DNA from 2 places in the Halobacillus sp. AWM4_238 genome. Region 1 is predicted to be linked to the other one. Evidence: predicted binding sites of a transcription regulator. Region 1 holds the regulator's gene; the other holds the start of a gene.
What was found. Region 1 encodes CtsR, which represses protease genes until heat stress. Its sites were predicted from a motif close to ATGGTCAATAAAGGTCAAACA; they were not measured.
Positions count from the first base shown of each region.

Region 1 (15,906 bases):
CTGATTTAGGGGATATTGTAGGAGTTTCCGGTGTAATGTTTAAAACCAACGTGGGAGAGTTATCCGTAAAAGCGGAAGGCTATCAATTGCTTACAAAGTCCCTTCGTCCACTTCCAGAAAAGTTTCATGGGTTGCAAGATGTTGAACAACGTTATCGTCAACGTTACTTAGACCTCATTACAAATCCTGATAGCAGAGACACGTTTGTCCTACGCAGTAAGATCATTCAGTCGATGCGCCGTTATTTAGACGGCTTAGGTTTTCTAGAAGTAGAAACTCCTTTGATGCACGGGATTGCAGGAGGAGCTTCTGCCCGTCCTTTCGTGACTCACCATAACGCTTTGGACATGCAGTTATATATGCGTATCGCCATCGAGCTTCACTTGAAGCGTTTGATCGTAGGTGGATTGGAAAAGGTATATGAGATTGGACGTGTATTCCGTAATGAAGGGATCTCAACTCGTCATAATCCGGAATTTACGATGATTGAGCTTTACGAAGCCTATGCCGATTACCATGACATCATGAACCTGACGGAAAATATGGTTGCTCATATTGCTAAAGAAGTTCTAGGTACAACAAAAGTCACTTACAATGAACAAGAAATTGATCTAGAGCCAGAATGGACACGTCTTCATATGGTAGATGCCATTAAAGAACACACAGGCGTAGACTTTTGGGAACAAATGTCTGATGATCGTGCCAAAGAACTTGCAAAAGAACATGGCATTGATATTAAGGATACGATGACATTTGGTCATATTGTGAATGAATTCTTTGAACAGTGTGTAGAAGAAAAATTGATTCAGCCTACTTTTATTTATGGTCATCCGACAGAAATCTCTCCTCTTGCGAAGAAGAATCCAGAGGATGGAAGATTTACGGATCGATTTGAATTGTTCATCGTTGGACGTGAACACGCGAATGCTTTCTCTGAGTTAAATGATCCGATCGATCAAAGAGAACGTTTCGAAGCTCAGCTGAAAGAAAGAGAAGAAGGAAACGATGAAGCTCATATGATGGATGAAGACTTCATTGAAGCCCTTGAATATGGAATGCCTCCAACAGGTGGCCTGGGAATCGGGATTGATCGTCTAGTTATGCTCCTGACAGATTCCCCATCTATTCGTGATGTGTTACTGTTCCCGCAAATGAGAAATCGTGAATCATAAGCTTTCAATCCCGCCAGATTCTTCTGGTGGGATTGTTCTTTTATGGACAGGGAAACTTGCTAACAGCAGGATAATAATCTGAATTATCTTTTTACGGAAAAACTATTGCACGGTTTCAAATCCCGTGATATATTATTACTTGTCGCGTTAACAGAGCGGCAAGCCGCAAACGGCTTAACAAAATAAATCATAAAAAGTTGTTGACGAAAACAACTACACATGATATATTAATTAAGTCGCTGTTTTGAAGCGGCAAACAAAACATTTGATCTTTGAAAACTGAACGAACCAACCAGTACGTCAAAACATTTCTTCTTTATAGAAGAATTTTGAAACAAGCACATTCGGTGTGCAAATGAGCAAGTCAAACTTAACTTTTATGGAGAGTTTGATCCTGGCTCAGGACGAACGCTGGCGGCGTGCCTAATACATGCAAGTCGAGCGCGGGAAGCGAGTGGATCCCTTCGGGGTGAAGCTCGTGGAACGAGCGGCGGACGGGTGAGTAACACGTGGGCAACCTGCCTGTAAGATCGGAATAACCCCGGGAAACCGGGGCTAATGCCGGGTAATACTTTCTTTCGCATGAAGGAAAGTTGAAAGATGGCTTCTTGCTATCACTTACAGATGGGCCCGCGGCGCATTAGCTAGTTGGTGAGGTAACGGCTCACCAAGGCGACGATGCGTAGCCGACCTGAGAGGGTGATCGGCCACACTGGGACTGAGACACGGCCCAGACTCCTACGGGAGGCAGCAGTAGGGAATCTTCCGCAATGGACGAAAGTCTGACGGAGCAACGCCGCGTGAACGATGAAGGTCTTCGGATCGTAAAGTTCTGTTGTTAGGGAAGAACAAGTACCGTGCGAATAGAACGGTACCTTGACGGTACCTAACGAGGAAGCCCCGGCTAACTACGTGCCAGCAGCCGCGGTAATACGTAGGGGGCAAGCGTTGTCCGGAATTATTGGGCGTAAAGCGCGCGCAGGCGGTTCCTTAAGTCTGATGTGAAAGCCCACGGCTCAACCGTGGAGGGTCATTGGAAACTGGGGAACTTGAGGACAGAAGAGGAGAGTGGAATTCCACGTGTAGCGGTGAAATGCGTAGATATGTGGAGGAACACCAGTGGCGAAGGCGACTCTCTGGTCTGTTTCTGACGCTGAGGTGCGAAAGCGTGGGTAGCAAACAGGATTAGATACCCTGGTAGTCCACGCCGTAAACGATGAGTGCTAGGTGTTAGGGGGCTTCCACCCCTTAGTGCTGAAGTTAACGCATTAAGCACTCCGCCTGGGGAGTACGGCCGCAAGGCTGAAACTCAAAGGAATTGACGGGGGCCCGCACAAGCGGTGGAGCATGTGGTTTAATTCGAAGCAACGCGAAGAACCTTACCAGGTCTTGACATCCTTGGACAACTCTAGAGATAGAGCTTTCCCTTCGGGGACCAAGTGACAGGTGGTGCATGGTTGTCGTCAGCTCGTGTCGTGAGATGTTGGGTTAAGTCCCGCAACGAGCGCAACCCCTAATCTTAGTTGCCAGCATTTAGTTGGGCACTCTAAGGTGACTGCCGGTGACAAACCGGAGGAAGGCGGGGATGACGTCAAATCATCATGCCCCTTATGACCTGGGCTACACACGTGCTACAATGGATGGTACAAAGGGCAGCGAAGCCGCGAGGTGTAGCAAATCCCATAAAACCATTCTCAGTTCGGATTGCAGGCTGCAACTCGCCTGCATGAAGCCGGAATCGCTAGTAATCGCGGATCAGCATGCCGCGGTGAATACGTTCCCGGGCCTTGTACACACCGCCCGTCACACCACGAGAGTTGGCAACACCCGAAGTCGGTGAGGTAACCTTTTTGGAGCCAGCCGCCGAAGGTGGGGCCAATGATTGGGGTGAAGTCGTAACAAGGTAGCCGTATCGGAAGGTGCGGCTGGATCACCTCCTTTCTAAGGATATAACGGAAACGTACTGTGTTGGTTGTTCAGTTTTGAGAGATCAAACGATCTTTCAACTTGTGAACCTTGAAAACTGGATAAGGAATCATTGTCTTCATCTAACGATGAGACATTTGATGACAAGACATCTAATTGAAATTGTAAACGTCTTTTCACGACGATAGTTAAGTGAATAAGGGCGCACGGTGGATGCCTTGGTACTAGGAGCCGATGAAGGACGGGACTAACACCGATATGCTCCGGCGAGCCGTAAGTAGGCTTTGACCCGGAGATTTCCGAATGGGGAAACCCACTGTTCGTAATGGAACAGTATCCTATACTGAATACATAGGTATAGGCAGGCACACCCGGGGAACTGAAACATCTAAGTACCCGGAGGAAGAGAAAGCAAACGCGATTTCCTGAGTAGCGGCGAGCGAAACGGAATCAGCCCAAACCAGAAAGCTTGCTTTCTGGGGTTGTAGGACACTCCATTGGAGTTACCAAGGAGGAAGATAGACGAATCGACCTGGAAAGGTCAGCCAGAGCAGGTAACAGCCCTGTAGTCGAAATCTTTCTCCCTCCGGAGTGGATCCTGAGTACGGCGGAACACGAGGAATTCCGTCGGAATCCGGGAGGACCATCTCCCAAGGCTAAATACTCCCTAGTGACCGATAGTGAACCAGTACCGTGAGGGAAAGGTGAAAAGCACCCCGGAAGGGGAGTGAAAGAGAACCTGAAACCGTGTGCCTACAAGTAGTCGGAGCCCGTTAATGGGTGACGGCGTGCCTTTTGTAGAATGAACCGGCGAGTTACGACCGTATGCGAGGTTAAGCAGCAGAAGCGGAGCCGCAGCGAAAGCGAGTCTGAATAGGGCGAGTGAGTATGCGGTCGTAGACCCGAAACCGTGTGATCTACCCATGTCCAGGGTGAAGGTCAGGTAACACTGACTGGAGGCCCGAACCCACGTAAGTTGAAAATTACGGGGATGAGGTGTGGGTAGGGGTGAAATGCCAATCGAACACGGAGATAGCTGGTTCTCTCCGAAATAGCTTTAGGGCTAGCCTCAGAATAGAAAGTCATGGAGGTAGAGCACTGATTGGACGAGGGGCCCCTATCGGGTTACCGAATTCAGTCAAACTCCGAATGCCATCGACTTTGTTCTGGGAGTCAGACCGTGGGTGATAAGGTTCATGGTCGAGAGGGAAACAGCCCAGACCGCCAGCTAAGGTCCCAAAGTGTGTGTTAAGTGGAAAAGGATGTGGAGTTGCTTAGACAACCAGGATGTTGGCTTAGAAGCAGCCATCATTCAAAGAGTGCGTAATAGCTCACTGGTCGAGTGACTCTGCGCCGAAAATGTACCGGGGCTAAACACACCACCGAAGCTGCGGATTGATCTTATGATCAGTGGTAGGAGAGCGTTCTAAGGGCCGTGAAGTCAGACCGTAAGGACTGGTGGAGCGCTTAGAAGTGAGAATGCCGGTATGAGTAGCGAAAAAAGAGTGAGAATCTCTTTCACCGAATGCCTAAGGTTTCCTGAGGAAGGCTCGTCCTCTCAGGGTTAGTCGGGACCTAAGCCGAGGCCGAAAGGCGTAGGCGATGGACAACAGGTTGATATTCCTGTACCACCTCCTTTCCGTTTGAACGACGGGGGGACGCAGGAGGATAAGGAGAGCGCGCCACTGGATGTGCGCGTCCAAGCAGTGAGACGGTCGGATAGGCAAATCCGTCCGGCAACGTCAAGCTGTGATGGGGAGGGAAATAAAGTACCGAAGCTCCTGAGTTCACACTGCCAAGAAAATCCTCTAGTGAGGAAAGAGGTGCCCGTACCGCAAACCGACACAGGTAGGCGAGGAGAGGATCCTAAGGTGAGCGGGAGAACTCTCGTTAAGGAACTCGGCAAAATGACCCCGTAACTTCGGGAGAAGGGGTGCTCCTCTGCCGAGGAGCCGCAGTGAAAAGGCCCAAGCGACTGTTTACCAAAAACACAGGTCTCTGCGAAGCCGTAAGGCGAAGTATAGGGGCTGACACCTGCCCGGTGCTGGAAGGTTAAGGGGATGCGTTAGCTTATGCGAAGCGTTGAACCGAAGCCCCAGTAAACGGCGGCCGTAACTATAACGGTCCTAAGGTAGCGAAATTCCTTGTCGGGTAAGTTCCGACCCGCACGAAAGGTGCAACGACTTGGGCACTGTCTCAACGAGAGACCCGGTGAAATTATACTATGTGTGAAGATGCACATTACCCGCGACAGGACGGAAAGACCCCGTGGAGCTTTACTGTAGCCTGATATTGAATGTTGGTACAGCTTGTACAGGATAGGTAGGAGCCTTGGAAGCCGGAGCGCTAGCTTCGGTGGAGGCGCTGGTGGGATACTACCCTGGCTGTACGGACATTCTAACCCAGGACCGTGATCCGGTCCGGAGACAGTGTCAGGTGGGCAGTTTGACTGGGGCGGTCGCCTCCCAAAAGGTAACGGAGGCGCCCAAAGGTTCCCTCAGAATGGTTGGAAATCATTCGCAGAGTGTAAAGGCACAAGGGAGCTTGACTGCGAGACCTACAAGTCGAGCAGGGACGAAAGTCGGGCTTAGTGATCCGGCGGTTCCGCATGGAAGGGCCGTCGCTCAACGGATAAAAGCTACCCCGGGGATAACAGGCTTATCTCCCCCAAGAGTCCACATCGACGGGGAGGTTTGGCACCTCGATGTCGGCTCATCGCATCCTGGGGCTGTAGTCGGTCCCAAGGGTTGGGCTGTTCGCCCATTAAAGCGGTACGCGAGCTGGGTTCAGAACGTCGTGAGACAGTTCGGTCCCTATCCGTCGTGGGCGTTGGAAATTTGAAAGGAGCTGTCCTTAGTACGAGAGGACCGGGATGGACACACCGCTGGTGTACCAGTTGTTCCGCCAGGAGCATCGCTGGGTAGCTACGTGTGGTCGGGATAAGTGCTGAAAGCATCTAAGCATGAAGCCCCCCTTGAGATGAGATTTCCCTTTGCTTTAAGCAAATAAGATCCCTCAGAGACGATGAGGTTGATAGGTCCGAGGTGGAAGCGTGGTGACACGTGGAGCTGACGGATACTAATGGATCGATGACTTATCTATCTGATTTCAATCAGTCGTGAAAAACGTTTCTTTTTCAAAAAGATGTTTCCTTATCCAGTTTTGAGGGTTTTCAAAAAAACTTGAATTTACCCCTTGAAATTTCATTCAAAGGACAGTACAATATATCTTGTCCTTGAAAAAAGGTTTGGTGGTGAAGGCGAAGAGGTCACACCTGTTCCCATGCCGAACACAGCAGTTAAGCTCTTCAGCGCCGATGGTAGTCGGGTTTACCCCCGTGAGAGTAGGACGCTGCCAAGCCTTTAATATAATTTCATAATAATCCGGAGGATTAGCTCAGCTGGGAGAGCACTTGCCTTACAAGCAAGGGGTCGCAGGTTCGAACCCTGCATCCTCCACCATTTCTTATCAAGTTAGCCGGCCTAGCTCAACTGGCAGAGCAACTGATTTGTAATCAGTAGGTTGGGGGTTCAAGTCCTCTGGCCGGCACCATGAGTTGCTTGTGCTAACATTCACGATAAGAACCATTAGCTCAGCTGGTAGAGAAGCCGTAAACCTCTTTGATTCACTTCATCGTAGGCTTTGCGAGGAGCGCAAGCTTCACCGAATGATCTACTAACGCGACGAGCACATGCACTGAAGAACTAATGAGAGTTTTTCTAATGCGAGCCATTAGCTCAGCTGGTAGAGCATCTGACTTTTAATCAGAGGGTCGAAGGTTCGAATCCTTCATGGCTCACCATTCATTTGCGGGTGTGGTGGAATTGGCAGACACGCTAGATTTAGGATCTAGTGCTTCACGGCGTGGGGGTTCAAGTCCCTCCACCCGCACTTTATGCGGAAGTAGTTCAGTGGTAGAACACCACCTTGCCAAGGTGGGGGTCGCGGGTTCGAATCCCGTCTTCCGCTCCAAAAATTTTACCAAGCTACTTAACGAACGACAACGATGTTAAACATAAAATTGCCAAGCCGGGGTGGCGGAATTGGCAGACGCACAGGACTTAAAATCCTGCGGTGGGTTTCCACCGTGCCGGTTCGAGTCCGGCCCTCGGCACCATAAACAAATATGCGCCCGTAGCTCAATTGGATAGAGCGTCTGACTACGGATCAGAAGGTTAGGGGTTCGACTCCTCTCGGGCGCGCCATTTTTAACGGGAAGTAGCTCAGCTTGGTAGAGCACTTGGTTTGGGACCAAGGGGTCGCAGGTTCGAATCCTGTCTTCCCGACCATTCCTAATATAAAGGGGCCTTAGCTCAGCTGGGAGAGCGCCTGCTTTGCACGCAGGAGGTCAGCGGTTCGATCCCGCTAGGCTCCACCAATTATTTGATCTTTGAAAACTGAACGAACCAACCAGTACGTCAAAACATTTCTTCTTTATAGAAGGAATTTGAAACAAAGCACATTCGGTGTGCAAATGAGCAAGTCAAACTTAACTTTTATGGAGAGTTTGATCCTGGCTCAGGACGAACGCTGGCGGCGTGCCTAATACATGCAAGTCGAGCGCGGGAAGCGAGTGGATCCCTTCGGGGTGAAGCTCGTGGAACGAGCGGCGGACGGGTGAGTAACACGTGGGCAACCTGCCTGTAAGATCGGAATAACCCCGGGAAACCGGGGCTAATGCCGGGTAATACTTTCTTTCGCATGAAAGAAAGTTGAAAGATGGCTTCTTGCTATCACTTACAGATGGGCCCGCGGCGCATTAGCTAGTTGGTGAGGTAACGGCTCACCAAGGCGACGATGCGTAGCCGACCTGAGAGGGTGATCGGCCACACTGGGACTGAGACACGGCCCAGACTCCTACGGGAGGCAGCAGTAGGGAATCTTCCGCAATGGACGAAAGTCTGACGGAGCAACGCCGCGTGAACGATGAAGGTCTTCGGATCGTAAAGTTCTGTTGTTAGGGAAGAACAAGTACCGTGCGAATAGAACGGTACCTTGACGGTACCTAACGAGGAAGCCCCGGCTAACTACGTGCCAGCAGCCGCGGTAATACGTAGGGGGCAAGCGTTGTCCGGAATTATTGGGCGTAAAGCGCGCGCAGGCGGTTCCTTAAGTCTGATGTGAAAGCCCACGGCTCAACCGTGGAGGGTCATTGGAAACTGGGGAACTTGAGGACAGAAGAGGAGAGTGGAATTCCACGTGTAGCGGTGAAATGCGTAGATATGTGGAGGAACACCAGTGGCGAAGGCGACTCTCTGGTCTGTTTCTGACGCTGAGGTGCGAAAGCGTGGGTAGCAAACAGGATTAGATACCCTGGTAGTCCACGCCGTAAACGATGAGTGCTAGGTGTTAGGGGGCTTCCACCCCTTAGTGCTGAAGTTAACGCATTAAGCACTCCGCCTGGGGAGTACGGCCGCAAGGCTGAAACTCAAAGGAATTGACGGGGGCCCGCACAAGCGGTGGAGCATGTGGTTTAATTCGAAGCAACGCGAAGAACCTTACCAGGTCTTGACATCCTTGGCCAACCCTAGAGATAGGGCTTTCCCTTCGGGGACCAAGTGACAGGTGGTGCATGGTTGTCGTCAGCTCGTGTCGTGAGATGTTGGGTTAAGTCCCGCAACGAGCGCAACCCCTAATCTTAGTTGCCAGCATTTAGTTGGGCACTCTAAGGTGACTGCCGGTGACAAACCGGAGGAAGGCGGGGATGACGTCAAATCATCATGCCCCTTATGACCTGGGCTACACACGTGCTACAATGGATGGTACAAAGGGCAGCGAAGCCGCGAGGTGTAGCAAATCCCATAAAACCATTCTCAGTTCGGATTGCAGGCTGCAACTCGCCTGCATGAAGCCGGAATCGCTAGTAATCGCGGATCAGCATGCCGCGGTGAATACGTTCCCGGGCCTTGTACACACCGCCCGTCACACCACGAGAGTTGGCAACACCCGAAGTCGGTGAGGTAACCTTTTTGGAGCCAGCCGCCGAAGGTGGGGCCAATGATTGGGGTGAAGTCGTAACAAGGTAGCCGTATCGGAAGGTGCGGCTGGATCACCTCCTTTCTAAGGATATAACGGAAACGTACTGTGTTGGTTGTTCAGTTTTGAGAGATCAAACGATCTTTCAACTTGTGAACCTTGAAAACTGGATAAGGAATCATTGTCTTCATCTAACGATGAGACATTTGATGACAAGACATCTAATTGAAATTGTAAACGTCTTTTCACGACGATAGTTAAGTGAATAAGGGCGCACGGTGGATGCCTTGGTACTAGGAGCCGATGAAGGACGGGACTAACACCGATATGCTCCGGCGAGCCGTAAGTAGGCTTTGACCCGGAGATTTCCGAATGGGGAAACCCACTGTTCGTAATGGAACAGTATCCTATACTGAATACATAGGTATAGGCAGGCACACCCGGGGAACTGAAACATCTAAGTACCCGGAGGAAGAGAAAGCAAACGCGATTTCCTGAGTAGCGGCGAGCGAAACGGAATCAGCCCAAACCAGAAAGCTTGCTTTCTGGGGTTGTAGGACACTCCATTGGAGTTACCAAGGAGGAAGATAGACGAATCGACCTGGAAAGGTCAGCCAGAGCAGGTAACAGCCCTGTAGTCAAAATCTTTCTCCCTCCGGAGTGGATCCTGAGTACGGCGGAACACGAGGAATTCCGTCGGAATCCGGGAGGACCATCTCCCAAGGCTAAATACTCCCTAGTGACCGATAGTGAACCAGTACCGTGAGGGAAAGGTGAAAAGCACCCCGGAAGGGGAGTGAAAGAGAACCTGAAACCGTGTGCCTACAAGTAGTCGGAGCCCGTTAATGGGTGACGGCGTGCCTTTTGTAGAATGAACCGGCGAGTTACGACCGTATGCGAGGTTAAGCAGTAGAAGCGGAGCCGCAGCGAAAGCGAGTCTGAATAGGGCGAGTGAGTATGCGGTCGTAGACCCGAAACCGTGTGATCTACCCATGTCCAGGGTGAAGGTCAGGTAACACTGACTGGAGGCCCGAACCCACGTAAGTTGAAAATTACGGGGATGAGGTGTGGGTAGGGGTGAAATGCCAATCGAACACGGAGATAGCTGGTTCTCTCCGAAATAGCTTTAGGGCTAGCCTCAGAATAGAAAGTCATGGAGGTAGAGCACTGATTGGACGAGGGGCCCCTATCGGGTTACCGAATTCAGTCAAACTCCGAATGCCATAGACTTTGTTCTGGGAGTCAGACCGTGGGTGATAAGGTTCATGGTCGAGAGGGAAACAGCCCAGACCGCCAGCTAAGGTCCCAAAGTGTGTGTTAAGTGGAAAAGGATGTGGAGTTGCTTAGACAACCAGGATGTTGGCTTAGAAGCAGCCATCATTCAAAGAGTGCGTAATAGCTCACTGGTCGAGTGACTCTGCGCCGAAAATGTACCGGGGCTAAACACACCACCGAAGCTGCGGATTGATCTTATGATCAGTGGTAGGAGAGCGTTCTAAGGGCCGTGAAGTCAGACCGTAAGGACTGGTGGAGCGCTTAGAAGTGAGAATGCCGGTATGAGTAGCGAAAAAAGAGTGAGAATCTCTTTCACCGAATGCCTAAGGTTTCCTGAGGAAGGCTCGTCCTCTCAGGGTTAGTCGGGACCTAAGCCGAGGCCGAAAGGCGTAGGCGATGGACAACAGGTTGATATTCCTGTACCACCTCCTTTCCGTTTGAACGACGGGGGGACGCAGGAGGATAAGGAGAGCGCGCCACTGGATGTGCGCGTCCAAGCAGTGAGACGGTCGGATAGGTAAATCCGTCCGGCAACGTCAAGCTGTGATGGGGAGGGAAATATAGTACCGAAGCTCCTGAGTTCACACTGCCAAGAAAATCCTCTAGTGAGGAAAGAGGTGCCCGTACCGCAAACCGACACAGGTAGGCGAGGAGAGGATCCTAAGGTGAGCGGGAGAACTCTCGTTAAGGAACTCGGCAAAATGACCCCGTAACTTCGGGAGAAGGGGTGCTCCTCTGCCGAGGAGCCGCAGTGAAAAGGCCCAAGCGACTGTTTACCAAAAACACAGGTCTCTGCGAAGCCGTAAGGCGAAGTATAGGGGCTGACACCTGCCCGGTGCTGGAAGGTTAAGGGGATGCGTTAGCTTATGCGAAGCGTTGAACCGAAGCCCCAGTAAACGGCGGCCGTAACTATAACGGTCCTAAGGTAGCGAAATTCCTTGTCGGGTAAGTTCCGACCCGCACGAAAGGTGCAACGACTTGGGCACTGTCTCAACGAGAGACCCGGTGAAATTATACTATGTGTGAAGATGCACATTACCCGCGACAGGACGGAAAGACCCCGTGGAGCTTTACTGTAGCCTGATATTGAATGTTGGTACAGCTTGTACAGGATAGGTAGGAGCCTTGGAAGCCGGAGCGCTAGCTTCGGTGGAGGCGCTGGTGGGATACTACCCTGGCTGTACGGACATTCTAACCCAGGACCGTGATCCGGTCCGGAGACAGTGTCAGGTGGGCAGTTTGACTGGGGCGGTCGCCTCCCAAAAGGTAACGGAGGCGCCCAAAGGTTCCCTCAGAATGGTTGGAAATCATTCGCAGAGTGTAAAGGCACAAGGGAGCTTGACTGCGAGACCTACAAGTCGAGCAGGGACGAAAGTCGGGCTTAGTGATCCGGCGGTTCCGCATGGAAGGGCCGTCGCTCAACGGATAAAAGCTACCCCGGGGATAACAGGCTTATCTCCCCCAAGAGTCCACATCGACGGGGAGGTTTGGCACCTCGATGTCGGCTCATCGCATCCTGGGGCTGTAGTCGGTCCCAAGGGTTGGGCTGTTCGCCCATTAAAGCGGTACGCGAGCTGGGTTCAGAACGTCGTGAGACAGTTCGGTCCCTATCCGTCGTGGGCGTTGGAAATTTGAAAGGAGCTGTCCTTAGTACGAGAGGACCGGGATGGACACACCGCTGGTGTACCAGTTGTTCCGCCAGGAGCATCGCTGGGTAGCTACGTGTGGTCGGGATAAGTGCTGAAAGCATCTAAGCATGAAGCCCCCCTTGAGATGAGATTTCCCTTTGCTTTAAGCAAATAAGATCCCTCAGAGACGATGAGGTTGATAGGTCCGAGGTGGAAGCGTGGTGACACGTGGAGCTGACGGATACTAATGGATCGATGACTTATCTATCTGATTTCAATCAGTCGTGAAAAACGTTTCTTTTTCAAAAAGATGTTTCCTTATCCAGTTTTGAGGGTTCACCTCAAACTTTATATTGATGTGGTGGTGAAGGCGAAGAGGTCACACCTGTTCCCATGCCGAACACAGCAGTTAAGCTCTTCAGCGCCGATGGTAGTCGGGTTTACCCCCGTGAGAGTAGGACGCCGCCACATTATTCTAAAAACCAGAAGGTCATTCTTCTGGTTTTTTTCTATATGAACTACCATCAACATAGATATAAAGAAAGGAGGGATCACTTGAACTGGTCATATTTCTTTCACGATGACATTCTTTTATTTGTATTTCGATTATTTTTTGCACTCATCCTTTCAGGATTGATAGGATTCGAAAGGGAAGTTAAAAATCATTCAGCCGGCTTTCGAACCCATATTCTTGTTGGAGTGGGGGCTTGTATGATGATGCTCCTTTCTTTGTATGGATTTGAAACGTTCATTGATCAATATGAACAAGTCAGGTTCGACCCAGCCCGTATTCCCTCTTATGTGATTAGTGGCATTGGATTTTTAGGAGCAGGAACCATTATCGTTAATGGAATGACGATTAGAGGATTGACTACAGCAGCTTCCATTTGGACAGTGGCTGGGATAGGGCTAGTAGTTGGAGCTGGAATGTATGATGTAGCGACGGTTACTACGATCTTTGTCCTGATGAGCTTAGTATTCTTAAACAAGATCGAGAAAGAGAAGTTTAATGGTAATCGTAAAAATATTTACCAAGTGACCATCAGTAAGGATTCACCAATCAACCATGTCTTAACCATTTTTGATCAGATGAAGCTGGAGATCAGAAAAATCGACATTGTAGCACTGGACCAGACTCAAAAAAAAGTGGTCATTGAGCTAAATAAAGGACAAAAGTATGATCGATCGCTTCTTTTAGAGCGTCTATCTTTGATGGATGGTGTAGAAGAATGCGGCCATCAATAATAAAGGACTGCACAGTTGATTCTGTGCAGTTTTTTTGTTTTATTTCGGTATGAAACGGGGAAACATAGAAGATGTAATTCTTCTAAACAAACAAGTTGCATGACAAGAAAATTTGAGTATAATAAAATTAAAGTCAAAGATAGTCAAAGTCAAAAGAGGGGGAGGGAGCATGCGGAATATCTCTGATGTTATTGAAGAATATCTCAAGGAGATTTTAGATGAGAATCGTCACCACGCGATAGAAATCAAACGGAGTGAACTTGCCGAAAAATTCGATTGTGTACCTTCTCAGATCAATTATGTGATTAAGACACGTTTTACTGTGGAAAAAGGATATATAGTAGAAAGTAAAAGAGGCGGCGGCGGATATATACGAATCAGCCGGATTCAACATCGAAAAGGGTCAGAAATGATTGAAGAGGTGATGGATTTGATCAACCCGCATGTGTCTCAATCCAAAGCCATCGATGTTCTTGAACGGCTGGTAGATTATGAGATCATCACGGACAGGGAAAGCAAACTAATGGCAAGTGTCATCGATCGTGACGTTCTTGCTTTTTCTTTACCTCTTCGCGATGAAGTTCGCGCACGAATCATGACAGCCATGCTATTTACCCTTAAATATAAATGTTGAGTGAGAAGGGAGAGATTCAGATGGAGTGCCAAAAATGTCATCAGCGCCCAGCAACGGTCCATTTAACGCAGGTATTGAATGGTCAAAAGACGGAAGTCCATGTATGTGAAAAGTGTGCAAAAGAAAACGGGTACATGAGTTATGGAGAAGAGAACTTCACTTTGAATGATCTCCTTTCAGGTCTGTTCCATTCCGAGGGACCTTCTCCTTTAAAAGGGCAGAACGCTCACTCTTATACTCAAAAGCCGAAACTGACATGTCCCAATTGTGGACTCAGCTATGAGGAGTTTGCACGGGTAGGGAAGTTTGGGTGTGCAGATTGCTATAAAACCTTCGATGAACGACTAAACCCCATCCTTCGTCGTGTTCACAGTGGCAATACGAAACATAATGGGAAAATTCCTAAACGCGAAGGTGGAAACTTGCACCTGAAAAAAGAGATGGAAGAATATAAAACTAATCTTCGACAATTAATTGAGCAGGAAGAATTCGAAGAGGCAGCGAAAGTTAGAGATATGATAAGATCTTTGGAAAGTCAACTGCATCACAGGGAGGATGGTGATGAGTAATGTCTTTACAGCAATTCATGAATGAAGCGATCAGCCCATGGATGAAGCAAGAGGGGCCAGACAGCGATATAGTGCTTAGCAGCCGTATACGACTTGCTCGTAACTTTTCACAACATCCTTTTCCTATTATCGCTTCTGAAGAGAGTTTGAATAAAGTATTGGAATTCTTTCATCAAGAGTTTCAAGAGCAGTCTTTCAGGGATTATAAAGATTTTGAACTGATTCAGATGAAAGATTTACAACCGATTGAAAAGAGAGTACTGGTAGAGAAACACCTGATCAGTCCACACTTGGCTGAAAAAGCGGATAAGTCCGCCTCTCTCATTTCTCAAAATGAGCAAGTATCCATCATGATTAATGAAGAGGATCATATTCGCATACAGTTATATTTCCCGGGTTTTCAGTTGGATCAAGCATTAGAACAAGCCAGTCAATTGGATGATTGGCTTGAAGAAAAAGTGGACTATGCCTTTGATGAAAAGCGGGGTTATTTAACCTCATGTCCGACAAACGTGGGTACGGGAATGAGAGCATCTGTCATGATGCATTTGCCCGCGCTATCCATGACGAACCAAATCAACCGGATGACACCTGCTATAAACCAACTGGGTCTTGTTGTGAGAGGCATTTACGGGGAAGGCAGCGAAGCCATGGGGAGTATTTATCAAATATCGAATCAGATTACACTTGGTAAATCGGAAGAGGATATTGTGGAGGATCTTCATAGTGTCGTCAAGCAGTTGATTGAACAGGAGAGGAAGGCGAGAGAAGCTTTAATGGCTCGTTCCAGCATTCAGTTGGAAGACCGCATCTTTCGTTCCTATGGTGTTTTGACTAATAGTCGAATCATAGAATCAAAGGAGGCAGCGAAATGCCTTTCTGACCTGAGATTGGGCATTGATATAGGTTTCATCGATCATATTCCGCGCACAATTCTAAATGAATTGATGGTCCTTACACAGCCTGGATTCTTGCAACAATACGCAAAGTCTACTTTATCTCCTGATGAAAGAGACGTAAGAAGAGCATCCTTAATTCGGGAACGACTTCAATTAGAAAACGAAGAATAATGTTAGGAGGGAATGTCCATGATGTTTGGGCGATTTACAGAAAGAGCACAAAAAGTATTGGCGCTGGCGCAAGAAGAAGCCGTACGGTTAGGTCACAATAACATTGGCACAGAGCATATCCTTTTAGGATTAGTCAGTGAAGGGGAAGGCATAGCTGCCAAAGCACTAACCGCATTAGGTCTTGAGTCTTCAAAGATTCAACAGGAAGTTGAAAAATTAATCGGCAAGGGAGAGAAAGTTTCCCAGACGATTCATTATACGCCTCGTGCGAAAAAAGTCATTGAGCTTTCCATGGATGAAGCTCGTAAACTGGGACACTCTTACGTAGGGACAGAACATATTCTTCTCGGATTGATCCGTGAAGGAGAGGGTGTAGCTGCACGTGTATTGAATAACCTCGGTGTCAGCTTG
Region 1 is NZ_JBSWSY010000002.1:3,121,110-3,137,015, forward strand. Features, by position in the region: gene lysS (lysine--tRNA ligase) at 1-1,172, shown strand, start outside; rRNA gene ACXACN_RS15460 (16S ribosomal RNA) at 1,549-3,113, shown strand; rRNA gene ACXACN_RS15465 (23S ribosomal RNA) at 3,285-6,200, shown strand; rRNA gene rrf (5S ribosomal RNA) at 6,345-6,458, shown strand; tRNA gene ACXACN_RS15475 (tRNA-Val) at 6,484-6,559, shown strand; tRNA gene ACXACN_RS15480 (tRNA-Thr) at 6,575-6,650, shown strand; tRNA gene ACXACN_RS15485 (tRNA-Lys) at 6,825-6,900, shown strand; tRNA gene ACXACN_RS15490 (tRNA-Leu) at 6,908-6,989, shown strand; tRNA gene ACXACN_RS15495 (tRNA-Gly) at 6,996-7,070, shown strand; tRNA gene ACXACN_RS15500 (tRNA-Leu) at 7,127-7,215, shown strand; tRNA gene ACXACN_RS15505 (tRNA-Arg) at 7,227-7,303, shown strand; tRNA gene ACXACN_RS15510 (tRNA-Pro) at 7,311-7,387, shown strand; tRNA gene ACXACN_RS15515 (tRNA-Ala) at 7,401-7,476, shown strand; rRNA gene ACXACN_RS15520 (16S ribosomal RNA) at 7,594-9,158, shown strand; rRNA gene ACXACN_RS15525 (23S ribosomal RNA) at 9,330-12,245, shown strand; rRNA gene rrf (5S ribosomal RNA) at 12,335-12,448, shown strand; gene ACXACN_RS15535 (MgtC/SapB family protein) at 12,533-13,222, shown strand; gene ACXACN_RS15540 (CtsR family transcriptional regulator) at 13,392-13,856, shown strand; gene ACXACN_RS15545 (UvrB/UvrC motif-containing protein) at 13,877-14,425, shown strand; gene ACXACN_RS15550 (protein arginine kinase) at 14,425-15,495, shown strand; gene clpC (ATP-dependent protease ATP-binding subunit ClpC) at 15,514-15,906, shown strand, end outside.

Region 2 (15,906 bases), 1.0 Mb from region 1:
GTATTCATGAATCGAACGGCGGTTCCGGACTACTTCTAACAATTCCATCTCCTGTACACCTCACAACATGATCAACTTTGTCACAGGTTGTCCCATCCAATAGCCCCATTCTCGCAAGAAAAAAGGAACCTTCGTTTCCATACTTTTATAAGCCGAATATTGAGTAGGGACACCTTCCACTTTCATATCCAGATGTTCCGCCATGGCTACAGCTCTTTTCAAATGGAATTGGTCACTGACAATAAAAAAAGAGTGAATGCCTTTTTCGTCACTAACATCTTTTGCATTACTCAAGTTATCTTCGGTGATTAGTGATTGATCCTCATACAAAATGTCTTCCTCTTTTACTCCATGCTCCATCGCATAGTTCTTTCCTACTTGTGCTTCAGAGGAAGTGGCACGTTCACTTTTACCACCTGTGAGAATCAAGTATTCCACGTGTCCTTCTTTATACAATTCAATTCCCTGCTTCAAGCGCCCCTCAAAAACAGGGCTTGGTTTTCCATTCCACTGGGCGGCACCGAGAACAATGGCCGCATCGGCTTTCGAGACTTCCTCATCCCCATAGGTCCACACGGAATACCCCGTGTATAAAGCATAGCCTACCATCAGAACTAAAATAATTTGAATGAATGTTTTCATACGGGCTGGTTCTCCTACTCCTTTGAATATATGCTCCATCATATCATAGAAAAAAGCCTCTCTGAATCATCAGAGAGGCTTCTTTTATAAATTATTTATTCAAGTTGTAGAATGCTTTCTTACCAGCGTAAGTAGCCGTTCCAAGCAGCTGGTCTTCAATACGAAGAAGCTGGTTGTACTTCGCTACGCGGTCGGTACGGGATGGAGCACCTGTTTTAATTTGACCTGCGTTTGTCGCAACAGCGATATCCGCGATTGTAGCATCTTCAGTTTCACCAGAACGGTGAGAGATAACAGCTGTGTAACCTGCGCGCTTCGCCATTTCGATTGCTTCAAATGTTTCAGTAAGTGTACCGATTTGGTTCACTTTGATTAGGATGGAGTTGCCAACGCCTTCTTCAATCGCACGGCTTAGCTTCTCTGTGTTTGTTACAAACAAGTCGTCACCGACAAGCTGTACGCGGTCTCCGATACGATCTGTAAGAAGTTTCGTTCCTTCCCAGTCGTTTTCGTCAAGACCATCTTCGATGGAAACGATTGGATACTTGTTCACAAGCTCTTCATACCAATCAACCATTTCTTCAGACGTACGTACGACACCTTCACCTTTCAGGTTGTACTTGCCATCTTCATAAATTTCAGAAGAGGCTACGTCCATTGCTAGCTGCACTTCTTCACCTGGCTTGTAACCAGCCGCTTCGATCGCTTCGATGATTGTAGATAGAGCTTCTTCGTTTGAACCAAGGTCAGGAGCGAATCCGCCTTCGTCACCTACAGCCGTGTTATAGCCTTTGCCGCCAAGTACTTTCTTAAGAGCGTGGAAAATCTCAGCACCCATGCGAAGCGCTTCTTTGAATGTCGGAGCGCCAACAGGCATAATCATGAATTCCTGGATGTCTACGTTGTTATCCGCGTGCTCTCCACCGTTTACAATGTTCATCATTGGTGTTGGAAGCGTAGCTGCTGTGAATCCTCCAAGATACTTGTAAAGTGGAAGACCTACAACGTCTGCAGCCGCGTGAGCAACAGCCATGGATACACCAAGGATTGCGTTCGCACCTAGGTTTCCTTTGTTTTCTGTACCATCAAGTTCTCTCATCATTTGGTCGATGATGACTTGTTGAGTTACGTCCATACCCAGAAGGTTTGGAGCGATTTTTTCGTTTACGTTATCAACAGCGTTTTGTACACCTTTGCCAAGGTAACGTTCTTTGTCACCATCACGAAGTTCTACCGCTTCGTATTCACCAGTAGAAGCACCACTTGGAACAAGTGCTGTACCGAAAGCTCCGGATTCTGTATAAACTTCTACTTCAACAGTCGGGTTACCACGAGAGTCAAGGACTTCACGTGCATATACGTCAGTAATGTAAGGCATGAATATCTCTCCCTTATTTTTTAATTAGTGATTTTCCTGTCATTTCTTCAGGTTGTTCAACATTTAAAAGTTCTAGCAATGTTGGTGAAAGATCACCAAGGATTCCTCCATCACGGAGTTCTGCCCCATCCTTCGTCACGATGACGGGTACAGGGTTTGTCGTATGAGCAGTCATGGCGTCTCCATCCAAGGTCGTCACCTCATCAGAGTTTCCATGGTCAGCCGTTATAATCGCATGTCCACCTTTTTCGTGGATCTTATCAACGATTTTACCTAAACATTCGTCTACAGCTTCAATCGCTTTAATCGTTGGCTCAAGTTTCCCTGAGTGTCCAACCATATCAGGATTGGCGAAGTTTAGAATGATTGCGTTGTGTTTCTCTGCGTCTAGTTCACCTAGAAGAGCATCTGTTACTTCATAAGCGCTCATTTCTGGTTGCAGATCATACGTTGCGACTTTTGGAGAATCGATGAGGATGCGCTCTTCCCCTTCGAATTCTTTTTCGCGGCCGCCGCTCATGAAGAACGTCACGTGTGGATACTTTTCTGTTTCAGCAATACGCAATTGCTTCATGTCATTGTCAGCAAGGACTTCCCCGACGGTATTCTTCAAGTCGTTCGGAGGAAAAGCGATCTTGCTTCTGACCTGGTCGCTGTATTGTGTCATTCCAACAAAGTGAAGGTTTTTCGGTGCGTTTTCACCACGTTCATAACCATCAAAATCGTCGTTTGCAAACGTTCTGGAAAGTTGGATGGCACGATCAGGACGGAAGTTGAAGAAAATGACACTGTCTTCATCTTCAACGGTTCCCAGCGGGTTATTGTCGTCATCTGTTAGAACAACAGGCTCAACAAATTCATCGTACACGTCCTGCTCGTAAGAATCGTCGATCGCTTTGATTGGATCCTTGTACGTCGGACCCTCACCAAAGGCGATCGCATCATAGGCTTTCTTCACACGTTCCCAGCGATTATCACGGTCCATCGCATAGTAACGTCCAGAAAGGGTAGCGATTTGACCAACGCCCACCTCTTCAATGGCTTCTTGTGTTTGCTTGATATAAGTCTTAGCCGATTGCTGACCTACATCACGCCCATCTAGAAAAGCGTGGATGAAAACTTTTTCAAGTCCTTCTTCTTTCGCAAGCTTCAAAGTGGCAATCATATGGTCGATGTGACTATGAATACCACCATCAGATAACAGGCCGAAAATGTGAAGGGCTTTATCTTTCGCCTTTGCTTCACGAACCGCGGTCAGCAACACTTCATTTTCGAAGAAGTCCCCTTCACGGATAGAAAGGTTGATTCTTGTCAGGCTTTGATAGACGACACGACCTGCGCCGATATTCAAGTGACCGACTTCAGAGTTACCCATTTGACCTTCTGGCAGTCCGACAGCTTCCCCGCTTGCCGTTAATTGAGAATGCGGGAATTGGTTCCAGTAACGATCAAAGTTTGGTGTGTTCGCTTGTTTGACAGCATTGCCTTTCTCTTCATCACGAAGAGCATAGCCGTCAAGGATGATTAAGGCAGCAAGGTTTTGCTTACTCATTCTTACCTGCCTCCACTAGTTTTAGGAAAGAATCAGCTTCAAGGCTGGCTCCACCTACTAGAGCACCATCAATGTCGGACTGAGATAGTAGTTCATCAACGTTTGCCGGCTTCACACTACCACCATATTGAATGCGGACAGCTTCAGCGGCATCTGCACTTACATATTCACTGACGACTTTACGGATGTGTGTGCATACTTCATTCGCTTGTTCAGATGTCGCAGTACGACCTGTACCAATAGCCCAGATCGGCTCATAAGCAATGATCGTCTCTGCACACTGGTCATTCGTCAAACCGTTCAATGCTTTTTTCACTTGTGTTTCAACAACGTTCATCGTTTCGTTCGCTTCACGTTGTTCAAGAGATTCCCCTACACAAACGATTGGAGTCAAGTCGTGGTTGAATGCAGCATGAACTTTTTTGTTTACCTCTTCATCTGTTTCCTTGAAGATTTCACGACGCTCGGAGTGGCCAAGTACGACGTAAGAAACGCCAAGCTCTTTAAGCATAACCGGGCTTACTTCACCAGTAAACGCACCGCTCTCTTCAAAGTGCATGTTTTGAGCACCGATTTTAAGACTTGTGCCTTCTGTTTCTTCTACCAATTTTTGTAGAAAAGGGAACGGAGCACAAACAACCGATTCTACCTGCTCAGAGGAAGGAACTTCGTTTTTAGCTGTTTGAATAAAATCTTCCGCTTCACGGTGGTTTTTATTCATTTTCCAGTTACCAGCGATTACTTTTTTACGCATAGGGTTTCACCTCTCCTTTTTATTTATCGTTCAACAAGGATACACCAGGAAGATCTTTACCTTCCATGAATTCCAAGGAAGCACCGCCGCCTGTGGAAACGTGGTCCATGTCATTTGCGTATCCGAATTTCTCAACGGCTGCTGCAGAGTCGCCTCCACCGATGACCGTGTAGCCATCTGTTTCAGAAAGGGCATTCGCTACAGCTTTTGTACCGTTAGCAAAAGATTCGATTTCAAAGACGCCCATAGGTCCGTTCCAGATGACCAATTTAGAATCTTTGATGACTTTTGCATATTTCTCTCTTGTTTTCGGGCCGATATCCAGAGCTTCCCAGTCAGATGGAATGCTGTCGATTCCGACTTCTTCTTTGTTTGCAGAATCAGAGAAATCATCAGCAACAACAACATCATCAGGCATGAGGAAGTTGACACCTTTCTCTTCTGCTTTCTTCATATATTCTTTGGCTAGATCGATTTTATCTTCTTCTAGCAGCGATTTGCCGATCTCATGACCTTGCGCTTTTACAAATGTGTAGGCAAGACCTCCACCGATGATCAAGTTATCGACTTTGTCGATCAGGTTGTCGATGACACCGATCTTATCTTTTACTTTTGCACCACCGATGATGGCTGTAAATGGACGTTCCGGATTAGAAAGAGCCTTACCTAGAACATTGATTTCTTTCTCCATTAAGAAACCAGCAACAGCAGGGATATGCTCAGCAACACCTGCTGTAGAAGCATGAGCACGGTGGGCAGCACCAAATGCATCGTTTACGTAGAGGTCAGCCATGTCTGCAAAAGCTTTGGCTAATTCCGCATCATTCTTTTCCTCACCAGGGTGGAAGCGCACGTTCTCAATGAGAAGGACATCGCCGTTTTCCATATCAGAAATGGCTTTGTTTACTTCGCTGCCGTGGACTTCATCCGTTTTTGTAACGGTTTGTCCAAGTACATCACTTAGACGCTTAGCTACAGGATCAAGACGAAGGTCTTCGACTACTTCCCCTTTTGGACGTCCAAGGTGACTGGCAAGAATGACTTTCGCACCGTTTCCAGTCAGGTGCTTGATTGTAGGGAGGGCAGCTCTAATTCGAGTGTCGTCTGTGACCTCTCCCTCGCTCATCGGTACGTTGAAGTCGACACGGCAAAAAACAGTTTTCCCGTTCACTTCAACATCGCGGATTGTTTTCTTATTCATAGAATGACAACCTCCTTGGTTTGTGGTCAGGTTCATCGCCTGCCCTTATGTACGTTTCCACAGTTTCATTGTGCAGAAACGCCGATTAGCAGGATGCGAAAAAACATGGATAAAGGAGGAGGACCTGAGACCTCCTCCTTTCCAGCTTTTTCATAGTATTTTCTAATTTGGCTCAGATATTACAAGCCTTGGTTTTTAAGGTAAACAGCCAAGTCTACACAACGGTTGGAGTAACCAGTTTCGTTGTCATACCAAGAAACGATTTTAACCATGTTGTTTTCAAGGATAAGTGTAGAAAGACCATCGATGATTGAAGAGTGCGTGTTGCCATTGTAGTCAGTAGAAACAAGTGGCTCGTCACTGTAACCAAGGATTCCTTTAAGGTTACCTTCAGCTTCTGCACGAAGAGCTTCGTTCACTTCTTCAGCTGTTACATCTTTATCAAGCTCTGCAACCAAGTCTACGATGGAAACGTTAGATGTTGGTACACGCATAGCCATACCGCTAAGCTTACCATCAAGGTGTGGAAGAACTTTTGCAACGGCTTGTGCAGCACCTGTAGTTGTAGGGATGATGTTTTCTGCAGCTGCACGCGCACGACGGTAATCTTTGTGTGGAAGATCAAGGATCTGCTGATCGTTTGTGTAAGAGTGAACAGTTGTCATCATACCGCGCTTAAGACCGAACTTCTCGTCAAGAACCTTAGCGTATGGAGCCAAGCAGTTCGTTGTGCAAGAAGCGTTAGAGATAACGTGGTGAGAATCTTTGTCGTACTGATCTTCGTTTACACCCATAACGACTGTAAGGTCTTCTTGCTTCGCTGGAGCAGAGATAACAACTTTCTTAGCACCTGCATCCAAGTGTTTCTTCGCATCGTCACGCTGAGTGAAACGACCTGTAGATTCGATAACGATATCTACACCAAGATCTCCCCAACCAAGTTGAGCTGGATCTTTTTCGGAAAGTACTTTGATTTCTTTTCCGCCAACGATAAGGTTGTCACCGTTTGTTGTCACTTCTTCCTCAAGCTTACCGTGTACAGTATCGTATTGAAGCAAGTGTGCAAGCATGTTTGCATCTGTCAAGTCGTTAACCGCTACTACCTCAACATCATTGTTGTTCAAAGCAGCACGGAAAACATTACGTCCAATACGTCCAAATCCGTTAATACCAATTCTTACTGTCATGCAAAATTCCTCCTTAGGATGATTAAAATCATATTTATTTAAAGGGATAAATCCCTTATTAACTCTTGGGCTGCACCTTCATCAGTGATCAGGACATTACTCTGACCCGGTTGGAAATAAGATGAGATGGCTTGTGCTTTTGAGCGGCCTCCAGCAACAGCGATGACATGATTCGCACGCTTCAGATCTTCGAGTTGAAGACCAACTGTACGAACTTTGTGAACGATCTCACCCTCGACATTGAAATAATAACCAAACGCTTCGCCAACGGCGTTGTGCTTTTTGATTAACTCCAATTGTTCAGGAGAGGTCTTTCTCCGTTCTGCCATCGTAAGTGCATCGCCGACTCCGTGAATGACGATTTCAGCATTCCGGATGATGTCCAACACTTCTTTAATGGAAGGTTCTTCTTTTATCGTCTGATAGGATTCCTCACTGAGAGGATCGGGTACATATAAAAGACGATAATCACCCCTGGCTTTTTTCGCCATTTCTGCGCATATCGTATTGGCTTGGTTTTCAACCCTTTCACCTAAGCCTCCACGCGCAGGTACGTACAAGCACTGATCAGCTCCAGACAGCGGTGTCATCACTTGTGCGACGGATGCCATCGTTGTTCCGCCTGTAATGGCAATCACCTGATCCGGCGACATATGTTCTTTCAAATACTGGACACATGCTTTTCCCATCTCTTGTTTTACCCAATTAAGCTCATCGCTATCACCTGGAACAACAACCACATGGTCTAAATTTAATTTATCCTTTAATTGTTGTTCTAAAACCTTAATCCCAGAGACCTCTTTAATAAACTCAGCCAACTGTTCAAGAATGTTCTGCCCTTCATAACTTAAGTGCATCCCTCTTGAGGTAATCTCTACAGCCCCTTGTTTATTCAGAAAGTCTACTTCACTTCGGACCGTACGCTCAGCCAGCTCAACACTTTCAGCTAACCCTCTTCGGCCCACAGGCTGCATAATCTGGATATGATACAACAGCTGATATCGGCGCTGAATAACGTCCAGGACATCCGGGAATAATTTTTTTTGTAAGTCGATGAACGCTCTCATGGAAAAAGCCCCTTCTTTGAAATGCTGCTAACTGGGATGTATAACGTCCCGGCTAGTCATATTATGTCCCGCTAGGAGCAAAAAAATATCTCATTTCAATTTTTATATTAACAGTGGGGTTGTCTACGTGCAAGCAAAAAACTAGACGTTTTTCATTGTAAACGCTTCATTAGTTCAAAGTAATCAATCTGACGATAATCCAGCTCTTCGCCACCGATTTTCAGAACGGGTACTTCAAGCATATATTTATCCAAAAGTCCTGGGTCACTTTCAATATCAACCAATACGACTTGGACATCAAACAACGACAGAAGATCCTTAACCTCTTCACATAATCCACAGTTTTCTTTTACATATAAAATGACTTCAGACATAGATCACCCTCCCTGACCTTGCCTAATCATCATACCAAAGGATAGCAGCCCACATCCATCAAGAAAGATCTTACAGGAGATTCTACAAGTGTTCCGATTAGCTCGATAACGTTTACAGGGAAGGCAAGCCCCTTTCCTTATTAATATATGACCTCAACAAACCGTCTGCTACTCCCCATTTATCAGATAGAGATCCATGCTGACTGAATTTGAAATCAAAAAAAGGACACGCTCTAGGAAGCATGTCCTTTTTTATCATAAAAACCATTATCGATTTTCAACTTCCGTTTATCCAAAAAGTGAGCTAACTCTTCCCCTACATAATTTTCAGGTGTGCGTTTCAGAGACGCATAGTTGAAGGATAACTTTTGCTGTTCTTGCATATCGAACACGTGAATCCGCCTGTCTTCAGACACTTCTTCAGTCGACAACATTTTATAACGGATTAGGTTTGTCATAAATACCCCTCTTCTAAATAAAGCGAAAAGTCTGACTTTATTTCTTCAATCATAACACATGATTAGGGCAAAAAGAAACTACATAACGATAATAAACCGAATAAATGTTCGTATAACTCCTGTGAGATTTCTGTCTAAACAATATATAGATAACACCCATGTAACTGCTTAGGATTTTTCATGAGATTTCCTATATTAATATAATGATATTCGAGTAAAAAAAGGCCCCCCCTTACATATAAGGAAGGTCCTTCTATTTTTAGCTCGCCCGATAGGATTCGAACCCCCTACTGACTTAGAACCGGAATCTACCGGGAATCTACACGGGATCCAAACGCTCGCAAAACGCACTACCTCACGATTTCTCAACGCTCAACCATCCGAATCGAAATAACGAGGACACGAAGTCAGCGTTAATAGAGGACGATTATGTTCTGTAAGTCGATTATATCGCCAGGGGGGACGTGGTTCAAGAACTATCTACTATGGTCTAATTCACCTGATTACTCATCCTTGAAATAGTCATAATCGATTGCTTTCACTACAAACGTGTGGTTAATGTCAACCCCTACATCATGAGCAATCAACAGTTTTGACAGTTCAAATCCATCAAGAAGAATGATTTTTTTAGTTTCAAGCCTCTCCGCATACTTCCTAGCTCCCTCAGTGAAATACGAGGTAGTAATGAAAACTCCTTTTCTAGCACCTTTTCCATCTAAAGCACCTGAGAAACTTTGAACTACGTCACGTCCTACGGAATTGCTAGCAGCATATCTCTTAGCCTGAACATAAATATTGTCTAGACCCAACTTATCTTCCTTAATCACCCCATCTAAACCTTCATCGTTATTCCTTTGAGTAACTTGTCCGTCTCCGTAACCCATTTCTGTCAAAAGCTCAACTACAATGTCCTCAAACTTCATCCAATGAACACTTCTAAGTTTCTTCAGCAAACTATCAGCTAACTCACTCTTTAAATCCTCGACCTTATCTCTTACTACAGTTAAAGGGTCTACAACCTTTTCCAATTCTTCAATTTCTTCTTCGATTTCACTGCTACCTTCGTCTAACAACTCTAACCCGCTATCTGTAATACGATAGGTCAATTTATTTATTTCCTCTATGTAATCCTCTTTCTTCAAACTGTACCTAACATTCCTGATTCTTGATAGTAAGATAATATCTGAGTTATTTTCATATCTCATAAACCGCTGTTCTTCAGATAACCGGAAGTAATCAACCAACATCTCTGTTATTTCATTAGCAGAATAAGCTTTTCCATCCTTAATCATCATCAAATACGGAACCATCATTTGTCCTGACGAAGGAATTGTGGACACTATGCTTCGATCGTATTCTTTGTGGTTTCGTACGACTTTGTAATCTTCAAGTAATCTTTGCTCTGCAGACGCTGATTTAGGCAGTCCTTCTTCACTTAAGATTTGCTTAATTTCCGGAATGTTCAGACCAGCTTCATGCATTCTCTTTAAGAATTTCATAACTCTAAGTGATTCATTATTGTACATGACCCTGTTCTTAGTTTTTACAGTTGGAATGTACTCTCTGAAGTTCTTAACCCAACGCCTGCCATTAGATTCCGACCATCCCATCCGCTCTGACATCTTTGTTTTTGTGAGCAACTCGTTATCAACCAATACTCCCCCTCCTTGTTAATAATGACTTTTACCTTATCCTGAATTTTACATTAATATCTCCTATACTAAAAATCTAATCTAGTAAGTCGTTCGAATTTATTCATCTGTTGTAAAAGGAAACATACAAGCTCACCGCCAGGTTAAATACTGGAATCGAGATATTATTCGATACTTTCCGTTGATTTCCTTTTTATAGCAAAGAAAAAGCGAGGCTACGTTGTCCCACCGTTATTCTGTATTGAACCTTTCGTTATGGTCGAACGGAAAGTGCACACCGAATACTCTGTAGAAAGAGTCGTCATCATGTTCCTCATTTAATCGGTTGTAAGCGTGAATGTATAGAGCCTCGAGTTCCTTTTCGTTCTTTCCAATAGTAAGTTGAATGCATCGAAAACACTTGGTTTTAGTAAGGTGGTTGTACGGTTACTCTCCGCGGTTCCCCCCCCCATGTGTAATCGAACATATCCCGTAGTTCCTTATCTCTCATTTCCATGCTTTCCGCTAATCCTTTAACGGGTTTATACGATGGAAACCCGTTTATCAATAGGTATCTAACTAGCGCCAAGCGATTTTTCACCGTTAGGAGAATTATAGTCAAATTTCTTAACGTGCCTTATCGCACTTGCAGCGTGTTAAGCACCAACCATTGAAAGATTGCGGTGTGCCAGAAAGATGTAATAGAACTCGTTTAACGCTTCTTTGCCTTTGGGAGCGTTGTTCAAGACGGTTTTATCGCCAACGAACGATATAACCTCCGCCTCCGAGAAGTTTTCCGATACCATCGTAATAAGATATCCGCTTTCTTACCGCCGACCTTCAGCTGCTTCGACTTCAAAACCGCTTTTAACTCCGGAATTGTAAAGGATGTGAGAGAAACTATTTGCGAACACTCCGTTATATACACTTCTTTAAGATATCAAATAGCCCCACAACGTCTTTCCGTCTAATTTTGCGCATAAAAAAAACCTCCCGATATCATATCGATAAGAAATCGAGAGGTTACGTAAACGGTCGGCTAAATGTCACACGAATTACCGTGCTACCATCAGAGGGCGCTTGGACTATTTCGTGTCTCTTCGCTCAACCAACGGAGCGAAAAACGTTCAATAGGCCGAGTCACCCCGCTGTCATACCGACGTTTATTCAGTTTAGCGCGCCCGAGAGGATTCGAACCCCCGACTGACGTAGAACCGGAATCTACCGCTCTATCCAACTGAGCTACGGGCGCAAAAGCGACATGCATTTAATATTATAATGAGAATCAATAAAAAACGCAACCCATTTTTTCTGGTCTTTCAAAAGTCCACGTCATCGTGGAAGATCCAGTTCGATATAACAGGGGTTCGTTCTCCTAAATGGGCGTCGATAGTGATAGAGACAAGACAGCTAAAGCTCTGCGGGGTCTCGCCAGCCAATCGATTTCCTCGGTAGTCTTGCAGCTTCTCAACCACCCCATAGCTATAGTGAGAGAAACGAACCCTTATAACAATACGGTACGTCTTCCACTACTGTAATTAATGCAAATAAGCAATATGCATCAAGCTTTCATGCTTTGTAATACTCGCTAATATAGTTTATATCTAACTACTTCCCTTAAAGTGCTAATGCTATTTCTCTCAGAAATAGTTTCGAGAGACTCATATGGTAAAGGGGCGGAGGGAAACGGTGAGACTCCTATGGGATTTGCGGGACAGCTGAGACCCCACAGGACGTAGTCCGAGGAGGCTCAGCGCCCGCCCCATGGAAAGCGAACCTTTTCCCGCAGCCTAAACTCTAACAGACATCTCGAAACTGATTCTTCACCATCCTGCCATGTAGCTTAATTATAAGTTTGGACGTTTATATAGGTAAATTTAGGGTATGATGGTAGAAGGAATTGGTACACTTCACATAGAACGAATAAGAACAACGATTTCTCATACTTAAAAAGGGGTAAAATCCCTGCTGAAATTAAGGTGAAAAAGGCGATTGTTTTTGTTTGACCTTTATTGACCTTATAGGTATGATGAATGTATTCCATCATTATTAATTTGATGTTAAGGAGGAATTTCAAATGAATTTAGTCCCTACAGTTATTGAACAGACAAACCGCGGAGAACGTGCCTATGATATTTATTCCCGCTTACTTAAAGACCGGATCATCATGCTGGGAAGCCCGATTGATGACAACATCTCTAACTCCGTTGTTGCTCAGTTGCTTTTCCTTGCGGCTGACGATCCAGAAAAGGATATTTCCCTATACATCAACTCTCCTGGTGGGTCGATCACAGCAGGTATGGCAATTTATGATACCATGCAGTTCATCAAACCGAACGTATCCACGATCTGCACAGGTATGGCAGCCTCTATGGGCGCATTCCTGCTGAACGCTGGGGAACCAGGTAAGCGTTATGCTTTGCCTAACAGTGAAGTCATGATTCACCAACCACTTGGTGGAACACAAGGTCAGGCTTCAGATATCGAAATTCATGCGAAGCGTATCATTAAAATGCGTGAGAAGCTGAATCAGATTCTTGCTGAGCGTACTGGACAGCCGATGGAAGTTATCGAACGCGACACGGATCGCGATAACTTCATGTCTGCCTATGAAGCGGTTGATTATGGTTTGATTGATAAGGTTATGGAGAAAAACGATAAATAAGAAAAAGCAAAATCCGCTGTGATGACACAGCGGATTTTTTTAATGGTGTATGAGAACGTTCCCTTATTAGAGAACGTTCATTTTTTCACATAAGTACTGATTAATCATTCTTCACAAAGTCCGTGAGCACCTGAACAGCCTCTTCTTCATCAGAACCATCGGCAATCAACTTAATCTCTTCATCAGTCCCGACAGCAAGACTCATCAGCCCCATGATACTTTTTGCATTTACACGTTTCTCACCTTTTTCGATGAAAACATCTGCGGTGAACTTGTTCGCTTCTTGTACGAACTGTGCGGCCGGTCTTGCCTGTAAACCTGTTTCAAGCTCGATCGTTATCGTCCTTTCAATCACCTGTCATTCTCCTCTCATTCTATATTTCAACTTTTTTGTAAGCGGATTCAACACTGAGAAAAAAGAACGCCCTCGTTTAGAAAGCGTTTATAATTGTATTTCATTATAGCATGAATTTGTTACGGAAACATTAATTTCTTGTGTTTTCTGTGACTTCACCTTTTCTTACTTTATCAGCGAACTCATCAATTTTACGCAGGCGGTGATTGATGCCTGATTTACTAATCGACCCGCCAGATACATACTCACCAAGCTCTTTTAATGAAACCTCCTGATGCTGCAATCTCAACGATGCAATTTCCTGCAATTTATCCGGGAGTGCTTCTAAACCTACGGTCCGTTTAATGAACTTTATGTTTTCCACTTGGCGAAAAGCTGCACCAATCGTCTTATTTAAGTTTGCAGTCTCGCAATTGACGAGTCGATTGACGGAGTTTCTCATATCTCGGACAATCCTCACATCTTCAAACTTAAAAAGGGCCTGGTGTGCTCCAATATTGCTGATAAGTTCCGTGATTTTATCCGCTTCTTTCAAGTAGGTGATGTATCCTTTCTTACGACTGAGTGTCCTTGCGTGCAACCCGAAACTATTCATTAGCTTACACAACGCCTCGTTGTGTTCCTCATCAGCAGAATAAATCTCCAAATGATAGGAAGAAGTTTCTGGATTGTTGACGGAACCTCCAGCAAGAAATGCCCCTCTTAAATAAGCTCTTTTACAACACGTATCATTCAAATACTTTTGTGGGATGTCTGGATTTATGGATAGAGGTCCTTTTAAGATTTCAAGATCTTCAAGCACGACCTTCGCTTTCTCCGTCATCCTCACAATATAGACATTGTTCTTCTTCAGCCTCATTTTCTTTCGAACTAAGAGTTCTACCGGGTAGGGATAAAGTTTTTTGATTAACGTGTAGATTCTTCTGGCGATCGCCGCATTCTCAGTTTGTACATCGAGAATGTACTCACGATTGGAAAGGGAAAATGTCCCGTTCATACGGACAAGTGCAGCCAATTCCGATTCCATGCAGCATGGATCTGCTTCTACATTCGTTAATTCTTTTTTAATCTCTGATGCAAATGACATGGTGTACACCCCCTTCTACCTACCACGCAACACCTAAAGCATGGAGTGCAATAACTTTGCTAATTTCTCTGTATCATGACGTAACATAGGCTTGCTATGGTCGATGATATCTTCTTCTATAACTTTCAATCCCATGGATTTAATTCTGTCAATATCGTACAAGACGGGCTCGGCATTTTCTTCTGCATAGGCAGCCCTAACCCCTTGATCAATCGGTTGATTATGCACAATCACTGACTGTAACACACCTTCACCAATATGATCAAATAACGCCTGGATATGATCGGCTGCTGTGTAACCAGAAGTTTCCCCCTCCTGTGTCATCACATTGCATATATACGTGACAATCGCTTTTGTATCCTTCAAAGCCTGCCCGATTTCCGGAATAATAATATTCGGTAATATGCTTGTGTAAAGACTTCCCGGAGAGATGACGATCAAATCCGCGGATTTGATCGCATCAACGGCTTCTGGCAGTGGCTGGACCGGCGTAGGGCTGACAAACACCCTTTTTATTTTTTTGTTCTGTTTCGGAATACTTGACTCACCGGTAACAACCGTTCCATCTTCCATCTCCGCGTGGAGGTTCATGGAATGATTGGCAATTGGATAGATATGACCACGCACATTCAGTACTCTGGAGATTTCTTTAATCCCTTTATAAAAATCTCCTGTCATGGAAGCCATTGCAGCCAGTAAAAGGTTGCCCATAGAATGACCGGACAGGCCGTTACCAGCTGCAAATCGATGCTGAAAAAGCTCAAGGAGCATGGGTTCTGCATCTGACAGGGCAGCCACGACATTCCTGATATCCCCTGGAGCAGGGATAGCCATCTCGTCTCGTAAGCGGCCGGAGCTTCCACCGTCATCAGCAACCGTTACAATGGCTGACAGGTCTATCGGTAAATTTTTTAACCCGCGCAAAAGCACAGGCATCCCGGTCCCGCCACCTACTACGACGACACGCGGCTTGGTCTTATGATCCATCCGTTACAAACCCTTTCTTTTATCAATGTCTCTGTGTGTGACATGGGTCACGAAATCCGTAGAGAAGTATTCTGATAAATGCTCAGCAAGTGCGACAGAACGATGCTGACCGCCTGTACATCCGACAGCGATGACTAGCTGACTTTTTCCTTCACGTTTGTATTGAGGAAGCATGAAGTGGAGCAAGTCCTTCAATTTCTCAAGGAATTTCTGTGTATCTGTCCACTTAAACACATAAGAAGATACTTCCGTGTTTAACCCCGTCAACGGACGCATATGTTCCACATAGTGCGGGTTCGGCAGGAAACGGACATCGAACATCAAGTCGGCATCAATAGGAACACCATACTTAAATCCGAAGGAAACCATCTGAATGGAAAAGACCTGTTGTTCCTTTTGACGATATTTTTCGATGATTCGTTCCCGCAGTTCTTTTGGTTTCAATGAAGTTGTGTCAATGATTGTCTGCGAACGGCCTCTCAGTTCATCCAGCATTTTTCTCTCTCTACGAATCCCTTCAAGCGGCAACCCTTCTTTAGCGAGAGGATGAGATCTTCGGGTTTCCTTA
Region 2 is NZ_JBSWSY010000002.1:2,082,743-2,098,648, forward strand. Features, by position in the region: gene ACXACN_RS10725 (nitroreductase family protein) at 1-48, opposite strand, end outside; gene ACXACN_RS10730 (YdcF family protein) at 61-642, opposite strand; gene eno (phosphopyruvate hydratase) at 734-2,020, opposite strand; gene gpmI (2,3-bisphosphoglycerate-independent phosphoglycerate mutase) at 2,034-3,572, opposite strand; gene tpiA (triose-phosphate isomerase) at 3,565-4,326, opposite strand; gene ACXACN_RS10750 (phosphoglycerate kinase) at 4,346-5,527, opposite strand; gene gap (type I glyceraldehyde-3-phosphate dehydrogenase) at 5,707-6,714, opposite strand; gene ACXACN_RS10760 (sugar-binding transcriptional regulator) at 6,753-7,781, opposite strand; gene ACXACN_RS10765 (glutaredoxin family protein) at 7,934-8,155, opposite strand; gene ACXACN_RS10770 (hypothetical protein) at 8,389-8,613, opposite strand; gene ACXACN_RS10775 (restriction endonuclease) at 9,117-10,268, opposite strand; gene ACXACN_RS10780 (SAP domain-containing protein) at 10,987-11,172, opposite strand; tRNA gene ACXACN_RS10785 (tRNA-Arg) at 11,421-11,496, opposite strand; gene clpP (ATP-dependent Clp endopeptidase proteolytic subunit ClpP) at 12,322-12,909, shown strand; gene ACXACN_RS10795 (HPr family phosphocarrier protein) at 13,010-13,264, opposite strand; gene whiA (DNA-binding protein WhiA) at 13,395-14,351, opposite strand; gene ACXACN_RS10805 (gluconeogenesis factor YvcK family protein) at 14,385-15,338, opposite strand; gene rapZ (RNase adapter RapZ) at 15,342-15,906, opposite strand, start outside.
Region 2: the regulator CtsR is predicted to act here: its motif matches at 12,244-12,264, upstream of clpP (ATP-dependent Clp endopeptidase proteolytic subunit ClpP).